DNA from 2 places in the Beduinella massiliensis genome. Region 2 is predicted to be linked to the other one. Evidence: a T-box and tRNA genes for the amino acid it is inferred to sense, from the RefSeq annotation. Region 2 holds a T-box; the other holds one or more tRNA genes.
The links. The T-box of region 2 lies ahead of C1725_RS16525 (alanine--tRNA ligase). A T-box ahead of a tRNA ligase gene usually reads a tRNA of that ligase, here a tRNA-Ala.
Positions count from the first base shown of each region.

Region 1: it has a tRNA-Ala gene. The T-box ahead of C1725_RS16525 (alanine--tRNA ligase) is inferred to sense a tRNA for this amino acid. The anticodon was not compared.

Region 1 is NZ_LT963430.1:3,850,213-3,855,263, reverse strand. Features, by position in the region: gene C1725_RS18340 (ADP-ribosylglycohydrolase family protein) at 1-476, shown strand, start outside; gene C1725_RS18335 (PPC domain-containing DNA-binding protein) at 547-975, shown strand; gene C1725_RS18330 (RpiB/LacA/LacB family sugar-phosphate isomerase) at 991-1,440, shown strand; gene C1725_RS19575 (hypothetical protein) at 1,453-1,695, opposite strand; gene C1725_RS18320 (NUDIX hydrolase) at 1,811-2,470, opposite strand; gene C1725_RS18315 (DHH family phosphoesterase) at 2,458-3,432, opposite strand; gene C1725_RS19570 (hypothetical protein) at 3,493-3,660, shown strand; tRNA gene C1725_RS18310 (tRNA-Ala) at 3,926-4,001, opposite strand; gene C1725_RS18305 (HD domain-containing protein) at 4,157-5,051, shown strand, end outside.
Region 2 is NZ_LT963430.1:3,436,586-3,441,636, forward strand. Features, by position in the region: gene C1725_RS16520 (hypothetical protein) at 1-1,477, opposite strand, end outside; gene C1725_RS16525 (alanine--tRNA ligase) at 1,546-3,360, opposite strand; T-box leader at 3,402-3,620, opposite strand; gene C1725_RS16530 (peptidoglycan-binding domain-containing protein) at 3,680-5,051, opposite strand, start outside.

The DNA of each region.
Region 1 (5,051 bases), 410 kb from region 2:
TGCTGGGCGCGGTGTACGACAACTGCGATCCGGATCAGGTCGTGCGCGAACTGGACGCGCAGCTCAAGGCGACGGCGGGGATGAAGGACATCCGCGAGATGCGGGCGTACTTCGACGGCGTGTACAACGGCTTTGGCATGCCCTATCCCTTCAGCTACGCCAACGAGGTCGTCACCAAGGGCCTTTGCATCTTCCAGATGGTGAAGGGCAATACGCGGGATGCGATCCTTGCGGGCGTCAACATGGGCCGCGATACGGACTGCGTGGCTGCGGTAGCCGCGGGCATCACGGGCGCTTTGGGCGGAACAGCGTCTATCCCGCAGGGATGGATCGACCAGCTGGAGAAGGCGACACGTCTTAACCCGCACACCAACAGCCAGCGCACGATGGTGGAACACGCGGACGGGCTGTATGACGCCTTCAAGAATCGCCTGCGCAAGGAGCGCGAATACGCGGAGTTTATGGACATCGAATAAAGGCTCAAAGGCGCAGGCATTCAACTGCCTGCGCCTTTGGACGCTGGATCGTATCGAAAAGGAGACGACGATGAATACCTTTTATGCGAAGCCAAATGGACGGTTTGTGATCTTAAATCTGCATAAGGGGGAGGATGTGCTGGAATGCATTCAGCGAGAAACACGGAAACTGGATATTCGCTATGGCGTCGTGGTCAGCGGAATCGGCGCGTTGCGCAGGGCGGTCTATCATCGGATCACGACGCTGGAGGATGAACCCGCAAATGAGTTTCTCACGGTCGAGGCGCCGATCGAGATGAGTGCACTGCAAGGGCTGATTATTGACGGAGAGGCGCATCTTCATATCACATGCTGCTCCGGGGACGGCGCATTCGCGGGGCATCTGGAAAAAGGATGTGAGGTTCAATATTTGGCGGAAATATGCGTTGCAGAAATGACGGCGGAAGACATAACGAGAAGGACCGGACCTTTTGGCGTTCGGTTTATAGAGAAAAAGTAGCTGGAGGCGTCTGTAATGAAAATCGCTGTCGGTTCGGATCATGCCGGTTATGAGCTGAAACAAAAGGTGCTGGGGCCCCTAGGAGAGAAGGGACATGAGGTCACAGACTTCGGAAGCTACGATCCGCAGCCTGTAGACTTCCCGGATATCGCGCGCAAAATATGCGGCGCGGTGCTGGCGGGGACGTGCGAGCGGGGCATCATGTTCTGCGGCACCGGCGTAGGGGCCGCGATCGCCTGCAACAAGATGCCGGGTATCCGCGCCAGCGTATGCCATGACCTCTACACCGCACACCAATGTGTGGAGCACGACGACGTTCAGGTCATCACCCTGGGCGGGCAGATCGTCGGTCACACCGTCGCGCTGGAGCTGATCGACCTGTTTCTTAACGCCCATTTTTCGCAAAGCGAGGAGTTCCGCCGCCGCGTGCAGAAGCTGGCTGACATGGACGGGGGCATGCCGTAAGATTGAGTTAGCTTAACATATGCCTGTGAAGTATATTGAAAGCCCTGGTCGCTGTGGAACTGCAACTCCGCAGCGACTCTCTTTTTCTCTTTCTTCATCGCTGACCTTATTGTGTCCAGTACTACCTGCGGTAGCCATAGGTCTTGCCCCTTTTAAGCCGAGGGCGCTTGTTGCCTCTTTTTGCGTCATTCCTTCTGACAGCATCTGCTGAATTTCCGGAAATAATCCCTGTACTCTTTGATTCCTTCGCGCCATATGCGAGTACCCCCTGATGCAGTTATTCTCCTACATCAGGGGGTACTTTGCCTATTCTCCGTTTTTTGCGGTTCGGTTCAAGCGCTCCGCAGGTCCTCTGTCTTTGCTTTTCGTCTTACGGCAGCTTACGTCCGCTTGCGATCAGGCGGCGATACACAGGCAGCATTTCGGGTTCTGAGACGAACTGCTCCAGTTGGTCGATCTCGATCCAACGTACCCCTTCGTTTTCGTCGGGGCGCACGTAAAGCGCCTGATCCTCCGACGCGACAAGCGCATAGGAAACGTTAAGGTGCAGATGTGTGGAGACATAGGCGCCCCGTTTTACGTGCCCCCAGACGGGCAGCACGTCGAGCGTCAGGATGTCCGGGGAAAGCGGACGAACCGAGACGATGCCCGTCTCCTCCTGCGCTTCGCGCAGCGCTACGGCGAGCAAATCCCCGTCCCCGTCTGCGTGGCCGCCCGTCCAGGCCCAGGATTGATAGAGCTTGTGAAACGCCAGGAGCACGCGATCCCGGGAGGGGTTGAAGATCATGGAGGAGGCCGTCATGTGAGCGGCCGCACTCCCGCGCGTAAGGGCGAGCGCCGGGTCTTTCTGAACGAGGGAGAGGACGAGCGCGCGGTCGCACCTCTCCTGCTCGCAGGAGGGCTGAAAGGCTTCAATCTGTTGTACGTACTTCATGCCGTCATTATAGCGGATGGAGGAAAAAAGAGCAAGGGGCGGGCGGCCGATTTTGTCCGTCATGACGACCGCGCGAGCGTCGTCTATCGATCGCACCTGAGGCGCTGCAGCGCATCCAGAAACAGATCGCGGATGATTTCGTCGGGATAGACGCCCAATTCCGATTCGTGCTCCGTGGTTATCACGCCGCCGGCCATGTAGGAGTGCCCGCCTCCGCTGCCGAGGCCTCGCAGGGCAAGATCGGTCAGCTTGCCCGCGTCTACCGTGTCCTGCTTGGAGCGAACGGAGAACTTGATGCCGTCTGCGCGGCGGTTAAAGACGACGGACAGGTTGATTCCGTCGAGCGACAGAAAAAAGTCGGAAATCATGGCGATCAGGTCGTCCGAGCAGGGATATTCGACCTCCGAAAAGCCTACGTCTGCGTAAACGCGGAACGTGTCGATCGCGCTCACATACGCCTTCAGGTCGGAAAAGGCCATGGTGCTGGAGGTGAGGGCGCGCAGTTCCGCGGCATTGCTGAGCCGGTTTAAGTAGCCGAACATGTCGATATCGAGACTGCTCACCCCGCGCGAGAACTGCCGCGTATCGTTTTGAATGCCGAACAGCAGGCAGGCAGCGGTCGAGGCGTCGGGAGAGACGCCGGCTTCTCGAAAATAGCTCGCCACGAGCGTTGCGCACGCCCCAACGGTTCGGATGTCCTGATAGACGTAGTCAGAAGCGACAAAGATGGGGTGATGATCGATACAGGCCTGGATGCCGACGGAGAGCGGTGTAATATTCCCATTTCCCTTCTGGCTGTCCACGCAGAGGACGAACGCGTCCGCCTCCAACGAGCCCAGCTCGTGAACGGGGACGGCCTTGATGCCAAAGACCTCCACCATCTTGCGGCCCGCGCGCTTGTCAAGCTGGCCGTCGTAGCATGCGATGGCCTTTATACCTGACGCCTCGAGCAACCTGCAAAGGCCGTGTGCCGACGCGAGTGCGTCCGGATCGGGGAAATTGTGCGTCTGTACGTAGACCGGCCGGTCCCTGCACAGGGCGAGCAAAGTGTCAAACATGTAGTCACGTCCTTCCTGCGCAAAGGCGCGCCGTTTAAGGACAGTATAGTACGATAGAGCGTGGAAGACAAGCCGGCGGAACTCAAGGCGGACGAGGGCTGCGAGAGCCGGGAAGATATCCTCAAGTGCATCTACGAGGGGCATGGGATGCCCGGCACGGCAAAGCGGGGGCTGGAGCAATTCAGGCAGTACCCTGCGCCGTTTGTGGCGGTACCGCCCGGGGAATGAAAACGCAGTTTGGTTTGCGTATATGCCTATTGCGCGTCGTGTACAGGGGGCAAACGGGCGACGGCGGGATGTGCCAGCCGCGGCTTAAAGGCTTTGAGGAATAGGCGCATATATGAATGGCGGTTTATCGAAACGGATGGATGAGCTGCTGGCACTAATTTATTTCCATTTGACGTGATGGGCCCGATTTTGTGCCTGTTGTCACGAACACATTCTGTGCCCAATTTGAACAAAAAAGAAAAACCGTTGATTTACAACGGTTTTTTGGTGGAGCATAGGAGATTCGAACTCCTGACCCCAACACTGCCAGTGTTGTGCGCTACCAACTGCGCTAATGCCCCGTGAACGAATAATATTATAGCATACGGATGCGGCGATGTAAAGAGAAATCTTCCGGGCAATGTCAAAAAAATTTGCGCTGGATGGTTGAAAAGCGGCGTTAAATCCCGTATGATGAAGAAAAGCACGGCGGGCAGCCGATCGATGGAGGCAGAGGATGGCAAACACCATAGCGCAGATTCGCAAGGACGAAAAATTTGAGGGGTATCTTCTGGTGCGCTCCGCGGAACAGCGGACGGCATCCAGCGGAAAGCTCTATCTGGATATGACGTTGGGCGACCGGACGGGAACCATCAACGCCAAGATGTGGGATGGCACGGTCGCGCCGCCGCCTCAGGGAAGCATCGTGCAGGTGCGCGGCACGGGCAACGAGTTCATGGGGCGCATGCAGCTTCGCGTGGAGCGCGTGAAGGTTACGGGCCCGGAGGAAACGGTGGACATGGCCCTGCTCGTCCCCTGCGCGCCCGAATTACCGGAGACGATGATGGGCGAGGTGCGCTCGACGGCGGAATCCATCGTGGACAGCAGCCTGCGCGCGTTGGTATTGGAACTGCTCGATCAGGCAGGCGAGCGCCTTCTCACGTTCCCGGCGGCGAAACAGATGCATCACGCGGAGCGCAGCGGCCTTTTGCATCACATGACGGGCATGCTGCGCTGCGCTAAGGCGATCGCGGCCGTCTATCCTTGGCTGAACGGGGACCTCCTCGCGGCGGGGGTCATCGTTCACGACCTGGCAAAGCTGAGCGAGATGGACGCCGATACGTTGGGCGTGGTTTCCGACTATACGGCGCAGGGCAAGCTCATCGGGCACATCGTGCGCGGCGTGGTGGACATCGAGAAGGCGGGAGATAAGGTCGGCGCGCGCAAGGACGTCGTGCTGCTGCTGCAGCATATGGTGCTTTCTCACCATGGAATCCCGGAATTTGGAAGCCCGGTGGCGCCTAAATTTCCGGAGGCAGAGGTGCTCAACACCATCGATACGCTGGACGCGCGCTTGTTTGAAATGCAGGAGGCGCTGGCGCGCACCTCGCCCGGCGGTTTTTCGGAGAAGG
Region 2 (5,051 bases):
CCCGGCGTGTCATGTCGTTGGTTGTCAGATTATAGGTCGCTCCAAAGTCAAACGGCGAGCCAAAGCGCGCGGCATTGTAGAGCATTATCCCTGAAGCCACAGCAATAATTGGCAGAAAAAAACCAACCACATCCTTTAGGCGCACATCTCGAAGACGATGCATGAACAGCGGTAACGCGACGAAGCCACCCAAAAGAATCTGCGGCCTGCATGCAGCGACGAGCGACATACAAAGAGACCCCAACGTAAGCATTGGGCAGGAAAGCGGGCGTCCCATCCCCCTATCAGCCGAAAACCAGAAGTATAGTCCCCAGGAAGCAAACGCCAATCCAGCCACTACAGGAATAACATACAGCGATGCATCGACCGCCATGGTGAGTGTGCCAACCGCAACGATAAGCGTCGGTTGAAGAATTACTACGAGCGCCAAGGGGGCAGTTGAAAAATATCTTTGCACAATTCGATGCAGTAGTGCGCTAAGCCCTCCAATGAGAACAATGGTCATGATAGCTGTCGCCATCCAGTTCTCCATGTGGCTGCCCGTCAGAACATAAGTCGGAAGGTATAAAAGGAGCTCGGGCAATACGCCAAAATATACGTAATAGTGTCCATTATAAAAGGCCGTATCCCATTTAAAGCTAACACCATCGCTTGTGCGAAGCTGGCAATCGTAGGGATTTTCCATCTCCTTCAGATCGTCGTAGGGCTCTTCCAGCAGATGGAGTTGCCCCTCAGCCATGGCTTCGGCCAGTTGCTGATACTGTGTATGATGTTCAGGTACATCGATAATGTTATTCTCATTAAGACGTGTCAGTTTCCACCCACAAACCATATAAACAAGCGTAAGCGTAATCATCAGCACTGCCTGCGGGCGGCTTTTCCAAGGATGATATTGCTGTGCAAATAGCCATCCAGAAGGCCGGAGGACATAAGCCGCCGCCATTACGAAGAATACGATCACCATGCGAATCCAGGAAAAGAAAAGAGGCATCGGCTCGTTAATTCTAATCTCGTTGATCCTGACCTGAGCCCCCTGCATGTCGTCCCCCAGATAAAGAACCAGTGAGCGTGTCTTACCTGAAAGGTTAAAAAACGCATACTGTGTTCTGGGCACCTCATACAGTACAGAAAAGGATTTAAATTGATGGAGGTTTTGGTTCGCCTCGTCGTTTGCATAAGGTCTGAACTCCACCACGGAATCCCAGGTGTCGTTCCGTTCTGCATCGATATACAGGTTATAAACAGGCGCTTCAATGTTATCGATGAAAATAAAAGCGTTTCCTAAGTCGTCCACCGTGTAAGAGCCATCTTCATTCTGTGTGAAGCCTTCCCCCAGAGACATTCGCATATCTTCAGGCGATTTATAGTTCAAACTCCGCCAATGATGCATATTGAAGACAAACGTCTCCGCAAAAATCGCAGCGCATAGCATGACAGCCACCGCAAGCAGCGTTCTGCATATCCTTTTCTTTCTCATTTACACCCTCACTGTGGCAAAGGGCTACGGAGCCTACAAAATACTTTGAAGGCCCCGTGCCCCTCTCTTTACTCCGCCTTCGCCCCGATGACCGCCTTGATGCGGCGCACACCGGCCGAGGAGGATTCTTCCTTCTGAATCTTAAACGAGATCAGCTCGCCCGTGTGGTTCGCGTGCGGGCCGCCGCAGATTTCCTTGGAGAACGGCCCCATGGTGTACATGCGCACCTTTTCGCCGTACTTGCTCTCGAACAGACCGATCGCGCCCTCCGCCTTGGCCTCGGCCACGGTCGTCTCCTTCATCTCGACGGGCGCGTCCGCCGCGATCGCCTCGTTCACCAGGCGTTCCACCTCGGCGATCTCCTCCTTGGTCATCTTGCGGCCAAAGGAGAAGTCGAAGCGCAGGCGCTCCGCCGTGATGTTGGAGCCCTTCTGCGCGACCTCGTCGCCCAGCACCTTGCGCAGCGCGCCGTGCAGCAGGTGGGTCGCGGTGTGCAGCCGCGCGGTCTGCTCGCTGTGGTCCGCCAGACCGCCCTTGAAGCGCTGCTCCGCGCCCGCGTGGCTGGTCTTCTGGTGCTGCTCAAAGCGGGCGGCAAAGCCCTCCTCATCGACCGTCAGGCCGTGCTCGGCGGCCAGTTCCTTGGTCATTTCGATGGGGAAGCCGTAGGTGTCGTAGAGCTTGAAGGCGCTGACGCCGTCGATGACCTTGCCGCCCTCCATGCGGGCGACCATCTTCGCGAACTCCTTCTCGCCCTGGCGCAGCGTGCGGGCAAAGCGCGCTTCTTCGAGCTTCAGCTGTTCGAGCACGAAGGCCTCGTTCTGCTTGAGTTCCGGGTACACGTCCTGATACTGCGCGATGATGACCGCGGCGATCTCGCAGGTAAAGCCCTCGCCCATGCCCAGCTCCATGCCAAAGCGCACGGCGCGGCGGATGAGGCGGCGCAGCACGTAGCCCTGGTCTACGTTGGAGGGGGAGACGCCGCGCGGGTCGCCCAGGATCATCGTCGCGGTGCGCATGTGGTCGGCGATGATGCGGAAGGCGCGCGTGGTCTTCTCGTCCGCGCCGTACTCCCTGCCCGAAAGCTCCGCGATCTTGGCGAGGATGCCCGTGAACGCATCGGTATCGTAGACGGTCTTCTTGCCGTTCAGCACGCAGATCGTGCGCTCCAGCCCCATGCCGGTATCGACGTTCTTGCGCGCCATCGGCTCAAAGGCGCCGTCCGCGTTCTTATGGTACTGCATGAACACGTCGTTCCAGATCTCCAGGTAGCGTCCGCAGTCGCAGGCGGGCGAGCAGTCCGGGCCGCAGGGCTCCTTGTCGGTGATGATGAACATCTCCGTGTCCGGGCCGCAGGGGCCGGTCTGGCCCGCAGGGCCCCACCAGTTGTTCGCGCGCGGCAGGAAGAAGATGTGGTCGTCCTTCACGCCGTTTTCGCGCCAGTAGTTCGCGGCCTCGTCGTCGCGGGGGATGCCGCGTTCCTCGTCGCCCTCGAACACCGAGAAGGCGAGCCTGTCCGGGTCGAGCCCGAGCCATTCCTTGCCCGTCAGGAATTCCCAGGACCAGGAGATCGCTTCCTTCTTGAAGTAATCGCCCAGCGACCAGTTGCCCAGCATTTCAAAGAAGGTCAGGTGCGAGGCGTCGCCCACCTCGTCGATGTCGCCGGTGCGGATGCACTTCTGCACGTCGCAAAGGCGATTGCCCGCCGGATGCTTCTGGCCCATCAGGTACGGCACCAGCGGATGCATGCCCGCCGTGGTGAACAGCACGGTCGGATCGTTTTCCGGAATGACGGAGGCGCTGGGAATCACCGCGTGCCCCTTTTGCTCAAAAAATCTGAGCCACATCGCCCGCAGTTCGTTGGAAGTCGTAGGTCTTACGCTCATGATAAAAATGCTCCTTTCCAAAATAGAAAAGCGCCTGCTCGTTCGGGGACGAACAGGCGCTGACATTCGCGGTACCACTCCGATTGGCGCGAAATGCCGCGCCCTCTCTTGCCCATAACGACGGGTGTGCCGTCCCGCCCTACTCCGTTCAGGCAGGCCGCTCGGCAGCCGCTTCCCCCACGCCCACGCACCGGCCTTCCACCCTCTGCCGGCTCGCTTTGCGCATCCCGTGCGGTACTCTTCTGCTTCATCGCGTGTTGATATTGGATGTATTATAACGCGGAAGCGCCCGGCTTGTCAAGCCGGGCGCGGAAGGTTATCAGGTAGTGGGCGCCGGATATACGCTCCCCGGTTCCGCACCGCTGGTCTTGTTGTTCTTGACCCAGGTGACGGCCTTGGCGATCGCCGCCTGGTGGTCGTCGTCCACGTGGTCGCTTCCGTGCGTCTTGCTGTTCTTGAGGTGGATACAGAACTGACCGGGATAGTTGTTGTTGGTCACCTTCTGGCTTCCGTGAACCACGCCGTACATCGAGCCGCAGAACGTCGACTTTCCGATCGTCAGCAGCACCGGGCGACGCTTATAGTGGCCGTTGTCGTCCGTCAGCTCGAGCGCGCTGCCCACGCCGTAGGCCGCACACATGACGGCCGTGTCGTCCGCCGTGGCGGGCTCCACGTCGAAGTGGTTGCCAGCGGATTGCAGGACGATGTTCCACGACTTGCCGGAGTTGATGTCGTACAGCGTCGCCTTGCCGCTGCCCCAGGCCTTCTTGATCGCTTCTTTGCTTGCAAAGTAGTCGGGGTTGAAGTAAGCCGTTCCATCCAGGCCGTACGCCGGCGTCGTCGATGCGGAGCTGTTGAGCTTCGCGTAAATCGCGGTCTGCGTCTTCGGACCCGCCTTGGCGTCCGCCGTGATGTTGTGGTCGAGCTGGAACTGGCGCACCGCCTCGGCGGTACCGGTTCCGTAACGGCCGGTGATCGACTTGCTCTCCGGGTAATAACCCAGCTTGCGCAGCGCCTGCTGCAGCGACTTGACGTCTTCGCCCTCCATGTTGAGCGTCAGCGTGCGGTATCCGCCGGAGCCACTGCCGGAGCCCTTGATTTCGTCGTCGGAGACGTTCGTGGTGACGAAGTCCTCACGAATCCAGGAGCCGATCTTCAGGCCGTACCACTTCTTGCCGTCGCCGTCCTTCTTCGTGCTGATGTAGGGATAGATAGCGCCCTTGCTGGTCGTACCCATCACGCTGGAGTCCGTGCTCGCTTCCTGACGCAGGCGCACGTTGTCCGCCGTCACCTTGATGTAGCCGTTGACGACGACTTCGCCACCGCCGGTGACATTGCCCGCGAGGTAGGACTCCGCCTCGGACTTGGTGAGCACATATACCATGTCGCTGCGGATGTAGCCGGAGGAGGTGTAGCCGCCCACCGTGAAGGTAATGTTGTACCAGACGTAGTTGTTGCTGCTCATCGAGCTGTTGATCTTGAAGTAGGTGTTGAGCGCAAGGATCGTCTTGGAATTGCCGGTCGGGCTCGTGCGCACGTTGACCTTGTCCTTGTTCGTGCGTCCGTAATTGCTGCGCAGCGTGGGGGTGGTAATGACGCCGTCGCCGCTCTCCGGGTCTTTTCCCGTGATCTTCGCTGTAATCTTGTTGAGGGTCTTCGGGCCCGCCACGCCGTCCGCGGTCAGATCGTTG